DNA from 2 places in the Cohnella suwonensis genome. Region 1 is predicted to be linked to the other one. Evidence: riboswitches for the same ligand, from Rfam matches in the RefSeq annotation. Region 1 holds a riboswitch; the other holds the start of a gene.

Region 1 (7,301 bases):
CGAATTGCTGCACGTGAGCGGTCTGATGGCGACATTCACGGCGGGTCTCGTATGGGGCAATGCCCGTCTGCTCGGCGTCTCGATCGACGACAAGCTGGAGGAAATGGGGCACGTGGCGGACAACGCCTCCGTTATGATGCGGATGTTCATTTTTATTTTGTTGGGCAGCCAAGTGAATTTCTCGTTGCTCGGACAGTATTTCTGGCCGGCGCTGGCGGTCGTCGCCGCGCTTGTCTTCATCGCCAGGCCGCTTACGGTGTTCTCGTCCGCATGGCCCGACCGCAGAACCCGATGGACGGGGAAAGAACTGCTGTTCATGTGCTGGGTCAGGGAGACGGGAGTCATTCCCGCGGCGCTGTCGGGCATGATCGTCGCGAGCGGTATCGCCCATGCGGATAAAGTGTCGGCGGTCGTTCTCATGGCGGTCGTATTCACGATACTCGTGCAGGCGAGCACGACGGCTTGGTTGGCGAGAAAATTGGGATTAGAGGAAAAACGTTCATCGTCGGGCGCATGAAAAATCCGCTTTTCGTTCACGATATAGTCGAGACGAGAAGCCGGGAGGAAACGGACGATGACGATGGCGCGACTAATAAAAGCGGTGATGGCGCTGATCGGCTCCGTCACCCTTTTCGTTTTCTGGGAGAACGGTCCCGATATCGCGCTCGCCAAGCCTTCCGGCATGAGATGGTCGGATATGGAGAAGAAGTACGAAGGAGCCTTCGTCTTATCCGCGCACGGGGATACGCGCAAAGTCGCCCTGACGTTCGACGACGTACCCGATCCGCGATTCACGCCGCAAGTACTTGACGTGTTAAGAAGAAAGAAAGTGACGGCGACGTTTTTCGTCGTCGGTACGCGCGCGAAGAAACATCCGGACATCGTCTCGCGCATCCGGAAGGAAGGCCACGATATCGGCAACCATTCGTATAGCCATCCCGACTTCTCCAAGCTGCCGCTCGCGAAGGTGCAAGATCAAATCGGGCGGGCGGAAGCGATCATCGACGGCATCGTCGGCTTCAAGCCGAGATTGGTTCGGCCGCCTTACGGAGAAATCACGGAGACGCAGCTCAGATGGGCGAAGCAACAAGGTTATACGGTCGTCAATTGGAACGTCGATTCTTCCGATTGGCGTCAGCTCAGCGCGAAGCAGATACTGCGCAACGTGACGCGTTCCGTCCGGCCCGGAGCCGTCGTGCTCATGCACGCGGGAGGCGGGGAAGGGCAAAATCTTAGCGGTACGGTACAGGCGCTTCCGGCATTGATCGATTGGCTTCGGCTTCACCGTTACGAACCGGTATCCTTATCGGAGCTGCTAGGCGTGAAGGAGTATAAATCATAAACGCAAGCGAAAACGCCTTCGGCGTTCAAAAAGGACCGGTTCGCTTCGCGTTCGTCGCGCGGCGTCCGGCCCTCTTCGTGTCGTTCCGTTATTTCAAAATGTAAACTTTAACGCTCTGGTAACCGAATCCGGATACGAATTGGCGGGTTCCCGGGACGAAGATGTCGATTCGGTTGCCCTTGATCGCGCTGCCCTTATCGGTAGCCGTGGCGATCAATCCGCCGTCCGGCAAGCCGGAAAAGTCGTATCCGGTCACGTATACGCGCGTGCCGAGCGGAATGACGTTCGGGTCGACGGCGATCGTGCCGAGCTTAAGCGGTTTGCCGAAGTAATCGACGGGACCCCAGCCATTCTCTTCGGCGGAATCGGAATAGGCCGTTGCTTTGATGTCCAGAACTTTGGAGAAGCCGAGCGATTGCCCGGCGGTCGTCGTGACCGATTGCGCGGTCACCGCGTTCGGCGAGGCTTTCGAAGCGGCGGTTATGCCGTTGTTCGGGATGACCAGCTTCAATCCCGCGTAAATGTTGAGCGGATCGATGTTCGGATTGACGTTCATCAATTTCTGAAGCGGAACGTTCAATTGCTTGGACAGCTTCCAGAACGTATCGCCTTCCTTGGCCGTGTACGGAGCGGTGGCCGCGTGGGCCGTCAACGACGGAAGCGCCAGGGCGGCGCCGAGTACTAGCGCGCTCGCGCGCGTTCCGAGCTTTTTCCAACTGTGCGTCATCTGAGATGTCCTCCTGATAATCGGCCGGCGAGGTTAGCTGTCGGGTTCGGACCGGGAGATCGGCCCTGCGCATCGCTGCGGTTCACCCCAAGTACATGGCGGATATGCATCCTGCACATACTTTCGATATTGTCCCCCGCACCGTAAGGTTTAGGCCGTGATTATGCCATGCCTTGGTATTCCCCTTTAATAAGGTTGTTCAAAAAGTCCGATTTTGATCACGAAGCGACCAGGAAGATTATTCGACATCGAATCTTGAAAACCGGACTTTTTGAACTTGTACTTAAGCGGGAAACAAAGCCAAGCGGCATATGTAAAAGGCTACCACAACGGGTATGCCCGATAAACCGGTAACTATAGGAAACGGCTCGCGCCAGGGTACGGCGACGGTCGGGTTACTCGATTCCGGGTCCGGTCCTGCGCGCGAAATAAGCGGTCGTCTCTTCGATCAGGTACCGGGTGGAAGGCGCGAGCCACGCGGGATCGCCGTGGATGAGGGACGTCGTCCGATTCGTTTCCTCGAGTTCTCTGATGCGGACCAGGTACAGATCGTTATCCGCCAAAACTTGCTCGCGCAAATACGACTTCGGCAGCAACGTTCCCGCCCGGCAAGCGGACAGCAGGCGGATGATCGCTTCGAACGAGTCGATCTCCATCCGGACGTCCGGTTTCAGCTTGTAGGTTCTGAACAGCTCGTCGGTCAGCGTGCGATACCAGGTGCCCGGGGCGAACAAAATCATCGGTAAACCGTTCAGATCGGTCATCTCCAGATGCGTTCTTTCCAATAGAATGTGTTTTCTGGGGAGGACAAGGATAAGATGATCGTCAAACAAGGGTAAACTGGTAATGCCTGGGTCGTCGACGACCGAAGAGGCGACGATGCCGAAATCGACTTTGCGTTCTTTGACTAGCGTCGCGATTTCGTGGGATTTGCCGGTAACCGCTTTGATTTCCAAGTTAGGATGTTTGCCGGTCATGGCCGTAATCAGCTCGGGAAGCGTCGTCTGAAGCGTCGTCAGGCTCGCTCCGATCGTCGCAACGGGAGCTTCCGTAGACTTGAAGGCGTTCAGCTTCTGCAAGTAGTCGCCGTGGAACCGTCGGAGATCCAACGCGAACTCGTACGTAAGCTTGCCCGCGGGCGTCAGCTCGAGCCTTTTCCCGATGCGGCGGAACAGATCGACTTCCAGCTCGGCTTCTAGCCGGGATAACCGGCGGGATAGCGCGGGCTGGGATAAATTCAGGCGGTCGGCGGCTTTGTTCAGGCTTCTCTGCTCCACGATCGCGGCGAACAAACGCATGTCTTCCAGCATGTTTCACAGCTCCTCTTATGCGCGTAGGTTATAAGGTTTAATATTAAATAAGCAGTTCCATTATAAGCGAAAATAGAGTAACCTTAATAGCGGTGACAAAATGGTGACGCTTGGAAATTCGTCGTCATCGTTGTCGAAGCACGGATGCGAAAGGAGAACGAACACACACATGGCAGGTAATTCCTACTTACCGAGAAAGCTTCACTCTTTGCTCGGCGTCATTCCGCTCGGGCTGTTCATCGTCGAGCACGCGCTGACCAACTACTCCGCGTTCGAAGGAGGACAGGAGGGCTTCTCGGACAGCATCGACTTGTTGAACAGTATCCCGCTCGTCTTCTGGATGGAATTGTTCGTCATTTGGCTGCCGATTCTGTTCCATGGCGTATACGGCTTGTACATCGCCTACCAATCGAATCTTAACACGGGTCGATTCAGCTATGGGCGCAACTGGGCGTTCACGTGGCAGCGGATTACCGGGGTCATCACGTTTATTTTCGTGGCCTGGCATTTCTACGAGACGCGATTCCAAATTACGCTCGGCAACGTTCGGCACGAGGATCTCGGCCAGCATATGAACGATATTCTGAGCAATCCCGTCGCCTTAACGGCATACGTCATCGGCGTCGTGGCGGCGATGTTCCACTTCGCCAACGGCTTGTGGGCGTTCCTCGTCAGCTGGGGCATTACGGTAGGCCCTCGCGCTCAGAAGGTATCTTCTAATATTTGCATGGTCATATTCGTGATTATGTCCGCGTTGTTCCTGCTGTCCCTCGTGGCGTTCCGCGGCGACGAATTCTCTTCGGACGCGGCGGCGTTGATCGGTTTCGCGACGCAAGGATAAGCATGAATCGCTCGATACAAACGGGTTTCGCTCCCCATCGGAACGAAGCCGTTTACTTGGGAGGAAAACATAGATGGCTACTCAAAAAGTAATCGTCGTCGGCGGCGGTCTCGCCGGACTGATGGCGACGATCAAAGCGGCCGAAGCGGGCGTGCGGGTCGACCTGTTCTCGCTCGTGCCGGTGAAACGTTCCCACTCCGTGTGCGCGCAAGGCGGCATTAACGGGGCGGTCAACACGAAGGGCGAGGGCGACTCCCCTTGGGAACACTTCGACGACACGGTATACGGGGGAGACTTCCTCGCGAACCAGCCGCCGGTCAAGGCGATGTGCGAAGCGGCGCCCGGCATCATTCACTTGATGGACCGGATGGGCGTCATGTTCAGCCGCACGCCGGAAGGCTTGCTTGATTTCCGCCGTTTCGGCGGCACGCAATACCACCGCACGGCTTTCGCCGGCGCGACGACGGGCCAACAGCTGCTGTACGCGCTGGACGAGCAAGTTCGCCGCTGGGAAGTGGCAGGGCTCGTTCAGAAGTTCGAGCATTGGGAATTCACGGGAGCCGTCCTCGACGACGACGGCGTATGCCGCGGCATCTCGGCGCAAGACCTGCGCACGATGGAATGCGTCACGTTCCGCGGAGATGCGGTCATTCTGGCGACCGGCGGTCCCGGCATTATTTTCGGCAAAACGACGAACTCCGTCATCAACACGGGAACCGCGGCGAGCGCGGTGTACCAGCAAGGCGTTCATTACGCGAACGGCGAGTTCATCCAAATTCACCCGACGGCCATTCCGGGCGACGACAAAAACCGCCTCATGAGCGAGTCGGCGCGCGGCGAAGGCGGACGCATCTGGACGTACAAAGACGGCAAGCCTTGGTACTTCCTCGAAGAGAAATATCCGGCTTACGGCAACCTCGTACCGCGGGATATCGCGACTCGGGAAATTTTCGACGTCTGCGTCAACCAGAAGCTCGGCATCGACGGCGAGAACAAGGTGTATCTTGATCTTTCCCACAAAGACCCGAAGGAACTCGACGTCAAACTCGGCGGCATCATCGAGATTTACGAGAAGTTCACGGGCGACGATCCGCGCAAGATCCCGATGCAAATTTTCCCTGCGGTCCACTATTCGATGGGCGGCTTGTGGGTCGATTACAACCAAATGACGAACATCCCGGGCCTCTTCGCCTGCGGAGAGTGCGAATACCAATATCACGGCGCGAACCGTCTCGGGGCTAACTCGCTTCTGTCCGCGATCTTCGGCGGCATGGTGACGGGACCGAAAGCGGTCGAATACATCAAAGGCTTGAAGAAGTCGGCGGAAGACGTATCCGAAAGCGTGTTCGAGCGCGAGCGCAACAAGCAGTCGAGCAAATTCCAGTCGATCCTGAAGATGGACGGCACGGAAAACGCCTACGTCATCGCGAAAGAGCTTGGCGAGTGGATGACGAACACCATGACCGTCGTTCGTTACAACAAGAAGCTCGAAGAAACGGTCGGCAAAATCAAAGAACTGAAGCAGCGTTACGCGAAAATCAACATCAACGACGTAGCGAACTGGAACAACTCCGGCGCCGCTTATACCCGCCAGCTGTGGAACATGCTGGAGCTGGCCGAATCGATGACCGTCAGCGCGCTATTGCGCGACGAGAGCCGCGGCGCGCATTACAAGCCGGAATTCCCGGAACGCGACGACGACAACTTCCTCAAGACGTCCAAGGCGACTTGGACGGCGGAAGGTCCGCAAATTTCGTACGAAGAGGTCGACACGTCCTTGATCAAGCCGCGTAAACGCGACTACTCCACCAACAAGAAGAAGGAGGGCTAAGCCATGGCGACGACAACAGCAACGGCAACCGCGCAACGCAAAGTCAAGTTTGTCATCACGCGTAAGGACAGTCCGGAAGCCGCTTCTTACACCGAGGAGTTCGAGGTGCCGTACCGTCCGAACATGAACGTCATTAGCGCGCTCATGGAAATTCAACGAAACCCGGTTAAAGCCGACGGCGCGAAAACGGCTCCCGTATGCTGGGAATCGAACTGTCTCGAGGAAGTGTGCGGAGCCTGCTCGATGGTTATCAACGGCAAGCCGCGCCAAGCGTGCTCCGCTCTCGTCGATAAGCTGGAACAACCGATCCGGCTCGAGCCGATGTCGACGTTCCCGGTCGTTCGCGACCTCGTCATCAACCGCGAGCGCATGTTCAACGCGCTGAAGAAAGTCAAAGCGTGGATCCCGATCGACGGCACGTACGATCTCGGACCGGGTCCCCGCATGGCCGAATCGAAGCGCCAGTGGGCGTACGAGCTGTCCAAGTGCATGACTTGCGGCGTCTGCCTCGAGGCGTGCCCTAACGTTAACGACCGCAACAGCTTCATCGGCCCCGCGTCGATCTCGCAAGTGCGTCTGTTCAACGCTCACCCGACGGGCGAGATGAACAAGCACGAGCGCCTGGAAGCGCTCATGGAAGAGGGCGGCATCGAGGGCTGCGGCAACTCGCAGAACTGCGTGCGCTCGTGCCCGAAAGGCATTCCGCTGACGACGTCCATCGCGGCCATGAACCGCGACACGACGAAGCAACTGTTCAAGCAATGGCTGGGCATGTAAGTTTATTTGTTCGACCGTCGAAGAGAGCTTAGGCTCTCCCGGCGGTTTTTTTTCATTTTTTGAACCTCGACGCTATAGCTGCCCATGTACGAACCTAGACTAACCTCGACGCTGTAGCTACCCATGCACATGCTTAGACTAACCTCTCTAACGTAGCTTAAGTGGAAAAAATACTACTAATTTCCACGAAGAATCGGCTAACTGAGAACTAAAGGGAAAATATGCATTTAATACTTCCAAAACGCCTCCATTTGGTCATGAGGAGGAAAATAAGCGTACTTTTTCCTTTTAGAATGTCAGGATTTCGAAATACGCCTTATTTAAATGCGTGATTTCCCTTTAGTTGAATCGCTTTGGGTCTAATTCCCCGCAGCTTGCTGCGTAGAACTAACTTGAAGTGATGAGAGGCGGGCTAGCTCAAATACTTGATTGCTTCTTTAGCGGCTTCGTAACGTACGATCCGCTCGCCGCTT
Region 2 (7,301 bases), on a different contig from region 1:
ACCGGATTTCTCATCATGCTCTTCGGGTTTAATTTAATGAAGCTATCCCTGACCGCGCGATTCACGATCGCGGCCGTCAGCATCGATTTGCGATTGGCGTTCATGCACGTTCACCTCATCATTAGCCTAGTTTCAAATGTTCCGCGATCGGTCCGAGCACGATGGCCGGCAGGAAGGTCAACGCCCCGATGATCAATACCGTCCCGATCAGAATGCCGTAAAAGAGCTTGTTATCCGTCCGGAACGTGCCGACCGTCTCCGGTACCCATTGCTTGCGGACGAGCGATCCGGCGACCGCCAGCATGGCGATCATCGAGACGTATCGGCCGAGCAGCATAACGAGTCCCGTCGTAATGTTCCAGAACGGCGTGTTGTCGGCCAAGCCTTCGAAGCCGGAGCCGTTATTGGCCGCGGACGACGTATATTCGTATAGCACCTGCGTAATGCCGTGGGCGCCCGGGTTCGTAATGGAGCCTTGCCCCAGATCGGTCAGGAACGCGATCGCGGTCGGCGCCAGGATGATGAACGGGTGGGCGAGAATCGCCACCGCGATCAATTTCATTTCCCTCGGTTCGATTTTGCGGCCGAGGAATTCCGGCGTGCGGCCGACCATTAGACCGCATAGGAAGACGCCCAACATCGCGTACATCAGCATATTGATCAGCCCGACGCCCTTGCCGCCGAACACGACGTTGAGCATCATCTCGCCTAGCGCGCCGAGGCCGCCGAGAGGAGTGAGCGTGTCGTGCATGTTGTTGACCGTCCCCGTCGTCGCCGCGGTCGTGACTGCGGTGAACAACGCGGACTGCGGAATGCCGAAACGAACTTCCTTCCCTTCCATGCTGCCTTGCGAGGAATCGATTCCCATCGCGTTGATCGCGGGATTGCCGCGCAGCTCAGAGAAGTAGATGAGCGCAAGGAACGCCAGGAACAACGTCATCATCGCGCCGAACACGACCCAGCCTTGCTTGCGGTTCTTCGCGAAGCGGCCGTATACGTAAGGAAGGGCGGCAGGTAACGTCCACATGGACAAAATCTCGACGACGTTCGTCAGCGGGCTCGGGTTCTCGAACGGATGCGCCGAGTTGACGCCGAAGAAACCTCCGCCGTTCGTCCCCAGATGTTTGATCGATTCAAGCGCCGCGACCGGACCGATCGCGATATTTTGCACGGCCCCGCTTAACGTCGTTACCGTCAGCGTCGGGTCTAGCGTCTGGGGCACTTGAAGCGCCACGAGCAGCAGCGTCACCAAGACGGCCGACGGCAAGAAAATCCGGGTGTGCGATTTCACGAAATCCTCGAAGAAGTTCCCGATCGTCTCGCCCTTGCTCGTGATGCCCCGCACGAACGCGATCGCCACCGAGAAACCCGTGGCCGCCGACGTGAACATCATCATGATAATGACGGCCATCTGGGTGAAGTAGGACAGGCCCGACTCCCCGCTGTAATGCTGCAAGTTCGTATTCGTGATGAAGCTAATGATCGTATTAAAAGAAAGCGTCTGCTCCATGTTGTCGATGCCGCTCGGGTTGAACGGCAAGTATTTTTGCAATCGCAGGACCAGGTAACCGACCGCCACGAGCACGATATTCGTCAGCAGGAAGCTCAGCGCGTATTTTTTCCACGTCATCCCGCTTCTGTTCTTCAGTCCGATCAGCCAATAGATGAGTCTTTCGAACGGTCCGAAAATACGGTCCAGCCGGTTAGGTTCGTTGGAGAATACGTGATAGACGTAACTCCCGACCGGTTTCACCAGCAGCGCGAGCACCGCCAGAACGATGACGATTTGCAACAGGCCCATAGCCCTTCCTCCTCTAGAACTTCTCCGGATTTACCAAAGCGTATATTAAATAGATAAAGACGACTGCCGTGAAAATCGATACGACGATCATTGGCGATCCCCCCCCGATCCGTCGGCGATCCGGCTGCACCAAGCCAAAAATCCGTAGAACAACGCAAAGGTTCCCGCCAATAGCAACACCATATACAGATCAAGCATGGAATAGCCTCCTTACGATTTGACGATCAGGTCATCGGTAATGAGAAATGCGTAGTCCCGAGCGTTACTATGAATGACGTAGTTGACGCCCAGTCCTTTGTAGACGTGCCTCGGATTGTGGCTCCCCGTAACGACGTAGATCGGCTTGGACGTCCAGCTGCGGCAGATCTGCGCGTACCTGCAACAGAGGGTCAGGCTTTTCTCGAACAAATACACTTTGCCGACCGGCACCTCCGGAATCATCCAGGAGTCTTCCTTCGTCGTATTGACGACGATAACGCGCTCCGCGCCGAGCGCCATGATTCTCTCGTATTCGGACGCGTTGTTGACGATGGCCGCGAAAGGGATCCGTTTATGCTTCAGCATTTTCATGAATCGCTCGCCGGCTACGTTCGGGGCAGATACCAAGACGATATCCCGGTCACCCATCTTTCTACTCCTCCTGTCTTCGTACCCGGAGGAAGCAACGAAAAAAGCCGCGGGAAGAGGGACTCTTCTCGCGGCTTCGGGCATGGCGAAATATAACCGTGCCGTCACGATAAGTTGCCTCTCTCGGAACGCTTGCGAGGTTAGCTGCCGGATTCGGGCGTGAGAGTCGCCCTACCCGAAGCCGCGAACGGCTCCGGGATTCACCCCATGGACGCGCGGTCGGCGCAATCCGTTGGTTCCCCCGCTTCCCGGTTATTCCGGGAATTCAGCGAATCGTATGCATACGAGCAAACACGCCTTCAGCGTCCCATGACGCCGAAGTAGCTTTGCGTAGGTTATTCGGAAATGGATAAGCGTGAAACGAATCCATACTGAATAACAGAAAAACCGCAGAGGACGATTCGATAGAAGCTAAGCGCATCTGGGCGCTTGCCCGCTTGAATCGCGATTCCCCTGCGGCCGTTACGGTCACAAGTTCATCATCCTCTCTCCATGGCGGCATGCCGATCCCGAAAAGAAAGACCGGTTGCACGCTCTACGCTTACGAGGTTAGCTGTCGGATTCGGGCGGTGAGAGTCGCCCTACCCGGCGGGCCGCATCCTTGGTGCGGCGGCGCCGGGATTCACCCCGGACGGCGGATTCCCGGCTCTCACACCGGTCGTCCGCCATCGATGGTTCCCCCGTTTTCCGTATATTCACGGAAACTCAGCGATTACGAATGGAACAATATCCAATTGGCCAAGCAAACACGCCTCCGACGTCCTCTGACGATAGAGAAGCTTTGCGAAGGTTATTCGGAATGGAATAAGGAGAATCTTATTCACTCACGAATAACTGAATCGAATATTACGCCTGCCGCCATCCGTTGTAAAGGAATACCAGCATGTGCTATTTCGCCGCTTTTCGCCTCGCGACGCAATTGTACCGCTTACAAGATCGACGATCTTTACAATGCTCCTTCCAGCTCTCTATCTCTTCCGTTTTCGAAAATATCGCAATAGCCCAAATGCGCACATCCCATAGTCGCAAGCGATTACCCCGCTAGCCCCTTCCCATTTCTGGATTCCGCCTTCTCCGCTATGATATGATACGAAGGGACATAGAGAGGACAAGGGGGACTTGTAATGAGCACTTCGCGTTATCGCTTGACCCTTACGCTTCTCGCGCTCGTCGCGCTTTTGCTCGTCGCGACCGGTTGCGGAGGCAACAACAAATCCAACGAAGGCGGCAATGCCGCCGCCACACAGGAGGCTTCCCCGATGAACGGAGTAGACACTAGCGGCGATAACCCGATCGTAACGATCGAGATGGACAGCGGCAAGACGATCAAAGTCGAGCTGTATCCGAAAGTCGCGCCGAACACCGTCAACAACTTTATCTCGCTCGTCAAAAAAGGCTTCTACGACGGCACCATTTTCCACCGCGTCATTCCGAACTTCATGATCCAAGGCGGCGACCCCGAAGGCACGGGCATGGGTGGACCGGGCTACTCGATCGCCGGCGAATTCACGCAGAATCGCTTCGAGAACAACCTGAAGCACACGGAGGGCGTCATTTCCATGGCGCGCGCTCAGAACCCGAACAGCGCGGGCTCCCAATTTTTCATCATGGTCGCTCCCGCTCCTACCCTCGACGGCGCGTACGCCGCGTTCGGCAAAGTAACCGAAGGCATGGACGTCGTAAACGAGATCGTGAACGTGCCTACGGGCGCGAACGACCGTCCGAAAACGCCGCCGGTCATGAAGAAAGTGACCGTGGACACTCGCGGCGCGGAAGCGCCGGAACCGGAGATCATCAAGTAACGACCGCAAAATATACGCTCAGGGGCGATATCGCCGAAGAATCGGAGCTTCCTCCATTCCTCGTCGGCATCGCCCTCTTTTCCAAAGAAGGGACTTTCAGCGAATATGAACTTCCAGCAGCTGCTTGCCATCATTCCGCTCGTCGAGCGCGTGGCATCGTTCCAAGAATCCCATACGGTCGATTGCCCGGACAACGGCCATGCCCTTCTCGTCGTTCGGCAGGGGCACGTGACCGTTGCCTACCCCGATCAAGAGCCGATCGTCTGCTCGCAAGGCTTCGCCTGCCACCCCCTCTACGCCCCCTACCGCATCGAAGTGCCGAAAACGAAAGAAGCCGAGTACGTCATCATCCGCTATCGCGTATTGCCCGACCACAGCCTATGGATGCTGCATGGTCCGTTAAGTACGGTCAGCGAAGCGAAAATCCGCTACATGCTGGACGAGCTGCTGCGCACGATTCCGCTTTTAGACGGCCTATCCGAGGATGCGGCGGCTCTCCAACGGTTCAAAATGCGCGCCATGCTCGAGAGAGTGCTCTTCATTTTCCTGTACGAATCCCGTTTCCGGAACAAGCGGACGTCCGCGGCGGATGCGATCGACGAGACGCTTTCTTACATCAACGAGCACTACATGAACAAGCTCACGCTTCCCCTGCTGGCCGAACGGGCCGGCATGAGCGAAGGACACTATACCGTCCTCTTCAAGAAGCATACCGGGATGACGATGACCGCTTACTTGCGCAAGCTGCGGATCGAGAAGGCCTCGATCATGCTCCGGCAAACCCGGCTAAGCGCCAAGGAGGTCGCCCAGCGGACCGGATTCTCCGATTATTTTCATTTCAGCAGAGTATTCAAGCAGGAAGAAGGACTCTCCCCTACGGCATATCAACAAAGCCGATCTCAAATCTAATAATACGACATGCATAATCTTAAGATTGGATATGGTCTTGGGCGGCTTTCGCGTCTACTATTGTAAATGAGAATAATAATCATTCGCATAGTGGGGGAAAGAGAAATGCATTCATCGCTCAAACGTACGCTCTTCATTACGATTATAGGTTTGCTGGCTTTCGGGCTCGCCGCTTGCGGCAAGTCCAACGACGAAACGAAACCTTCGGCGTCCGCGTCGGCAACGAATTCGGCGCAGCCGACGACGGCATCGGAATCGCCATCCGCGTCGCCTAGCGGCGGCGAGATCACGGTGGAAGACGCGCTAGGCACGGTTACGCTTCCGAAGGCGCCGGAAAGAATCGTCACGATGGAATTCGGCTTCGCGGACGCGCTCGTCACGCTCGGCCTTCAGCCTGTCGGCGTCGCGGACGACGACAATCCGGACCTGTTCATGGACGCTGTCAAAAGCAAGCTTACGAGCTATAAATCCGTCGGATCCCGTTACGAGCCGAACATCGAATTAATCAGCTCGCTGCAGCCGGATCTGATTATCGTAGACTTGAACAAGCACAAAGAAGCGATCGAACAATTGAAGGGCATCGCTCCCCTTCTCGTACTCGACGACTTCCAAGCCGATTACGACCAAATGCTCCAGAACTATATGATCATCGCCAAAGCGGTCGGCAAGGAAGCCGAAGGCGAGAAGCGGCTGGCCGAGCATCGGACGATCATCGACGAAGCGAAGAAAAAGATCAGCGCTACCGGTCTGAACGTTCTGCCGGCGGTCGTCAGCCCGAAAGGCTTCTTCGCCCACTCGGACCACGCTTACACCGGCTCCTTCCTGGAGATGCTCGGCTTCAACGACCCGGTCAAAGATGAAGCTTCCTATCCTCAGCTGACGCTCGAGCAATTGGCGGAGACGAATCCCGGCGCCTTGTTCCTTATGCCAACGGAGGAATTGACGGTTGCGGACGAATGGAAGAAAAACGCGCTATGGGGTAAAATCGACGCCGTGGCGAACGACAAAGTGTTCATGGTGGAGAGACGCGATTGGTCGCTTGCCCGCGGATTGATCGGCTCCGAGAAGATGGTCGAGGATATCGTGAAGTCGTTGGGCCAATAATCGATGGCTTCAACGTTTACGGTTAGCGCGGGTTACAAGGAGAAGCAGAGCCGGTTTCGGTATCTGCTCTTCCTTTTTTCCGTTACGGTCGCTTTGCTGTTGATCGGCTTCATATGCAACTTGAAGTGGGGGGCCGCCCGGATTTCCTGGACCGAACTGTTCCACGCGCTCGCCTACCGGGGACACGAGAAGCAGCACTTGTACGTGCAGACGCTGAGGCTGCCGCGCGCCTTGACGGCTTGCATGGTCGGCATGCAGCTGGCGCTGGCCGGATTGCTCGCCCAATTGGCGACCAAGAACCCGCTTGCCTCCCCGCACGTATTCGGCATCAACGCCGGAGCGGCTTTGGCCGTCGTGTTCGGACTCGTGACCGTCGCCCGTTTCTCGCCGCTGGACTCCGTTTTATTCGCTTTCGCCGGAGCCGCGGGAGGCGCCCTGCTCGTCTGGTCGCTCGCCGGTACCGGCGCGAACGCTTACGTTCGGCTGGCGCTGGCCGGCATCACGATTCATTTCCTGCTCTCGTCGCTGACGGAAGGACTTATCATCCTGAATCAGGAATCCACGGACAGCATGATGTTCTGGCTCGTCGGCTCGCTCAGCCACGCCGCATGGCCGGACGTCCGCACGCTGCTGCCCTTCTTCGCGGCCGGCATGGTCCTGTTCGCCTTCATGCACCCGTCCTTCCGGCTTCTGCTCGTCGACGACGAAATGGCCGCCGGGCTCGGCGGGAAAATCGCGGCAATCCGCTCCGTCGCCTTACTGCTCGTCATCGTGCTGGCGGGATCGGCCGTCGCGCTGTGCGGACCGATCGGCTTCGTCTGCTTGATCGTCCCTCATATCGCGCGCGCGCTGGCCGGACATCATAACCTCGCCGTCCTCGCACCGCTAACGGCGCTGCTCGGAGGGACGCTGCTCCTGTTCGCCGACTTCGCCGGCCGGTTCGTCGCGTTCCCGTACGAATCTCCCGTCGGCATCGTGACGGCCGCCATCGGGGCGCCATTCTTCATCTACCTGGCCCGCAAGCAAGGAGGGGGTTCCCGATGAAAAAAGGCATATCG

What was found. Region 1 has a riboswitch for cyclic di-AMP ahead of ACFPPD_RS12520 (3D domain-containing protein). Riboswitches for the same ligand answer to the same signal wherever they lie in the genome.
Region 2: it holds a riboswitch for cyclic di-AMP, as region 1 does, so the genes downstream of both, ACFPPD_RS11205 (hypothetical protein) here and ACFPPD_RS12520 (3D domain-containing protein) in region 1, are expected to answer to the same signal.

What each region holds. Positions count from the first base shown of each region.
Region 1 covers NZ_JBHSMH010000038.1:40,184-47,484, reverse strand. Annotated here, with positions in the region: gene ACFPPD_RS12530 (cation:proton antiporter) at 1-517, shown strand, start outside; gene ACFPPD_RS12525 (polysaccharide deacetylase family protein) at 575-1,342, shown strand; gene ACFPPD_RS12520 (3D domain-containing protein) at 1,431-2,069, opposite strand; cyclic di-AMP (ydaO/yuaA leader) riboswitch at 2,075-2,236, opposite strand; gene ACFPPD_RS12515 (LysR family transcriptional regulator) at 2,465-3,379, opposite strand; gene ACFPPD_RS12510 (succinate dehydrogenase cytochrome b558 subunit) at 3,549-4,220, shown strand; gene sdhA (succinate dehydrogenase flavoprotein subunit) at 4,294-6,051, shown strand; gene sdhB (succinate dehydrogenase iron-sulfur subunit) at 6,055-6,828, shown strand; gene ACFPPD_RS12495 (hypothetical protein) at 7,241-7,301, opposite strand, start outside.
Region 2 covers NZ_JBHSMH010000030.1:51,500-58,800, reverse strand. Annotated here, with positions in the region: gene kdpB (potassium-transporting ATPase subunit KdpB) at 1-104, opposite strand, end outside; gene kdpA (potassium-transporting ATPase subunit KdpA) at 122-1,801, opposite strand; gene ACFPPD_RS11210 (potassium-transporting ATPase subunit F) at 1,815-1,892, opposite strand; gene ACFPPD_RS11205 (hypothetical protein) at 2,012-2,428, opposite strand; cyclic di-AMP (ydaO/yuaA leader) riboswitch at 2,542-2,709, opposite strand; cyclic di-AMP (ydaO/yuaA leader) riboswitch at 2,953-3,149, opposite strand; gene ACFPPD_RS11200 (peptidylprolyl isomerase) at 3,553-4,230, shown strand; gene ACFPPD_RS11195 (AraC family transcriptional regulator) at 4,336-5,139, shown strand; gene ACFPPD_RS11190 (ABC transporter substrate-binding protein) at 5,245-6,243, shown strand; gene ACFPPD_RS11185 (FecCD family ABC transporter permease) at 6,247-7,287, shown strand; gene ACFPPD_RS11180 (FecCD family ABC transporter permease) at 7,284-7,301, shown strand, end outside.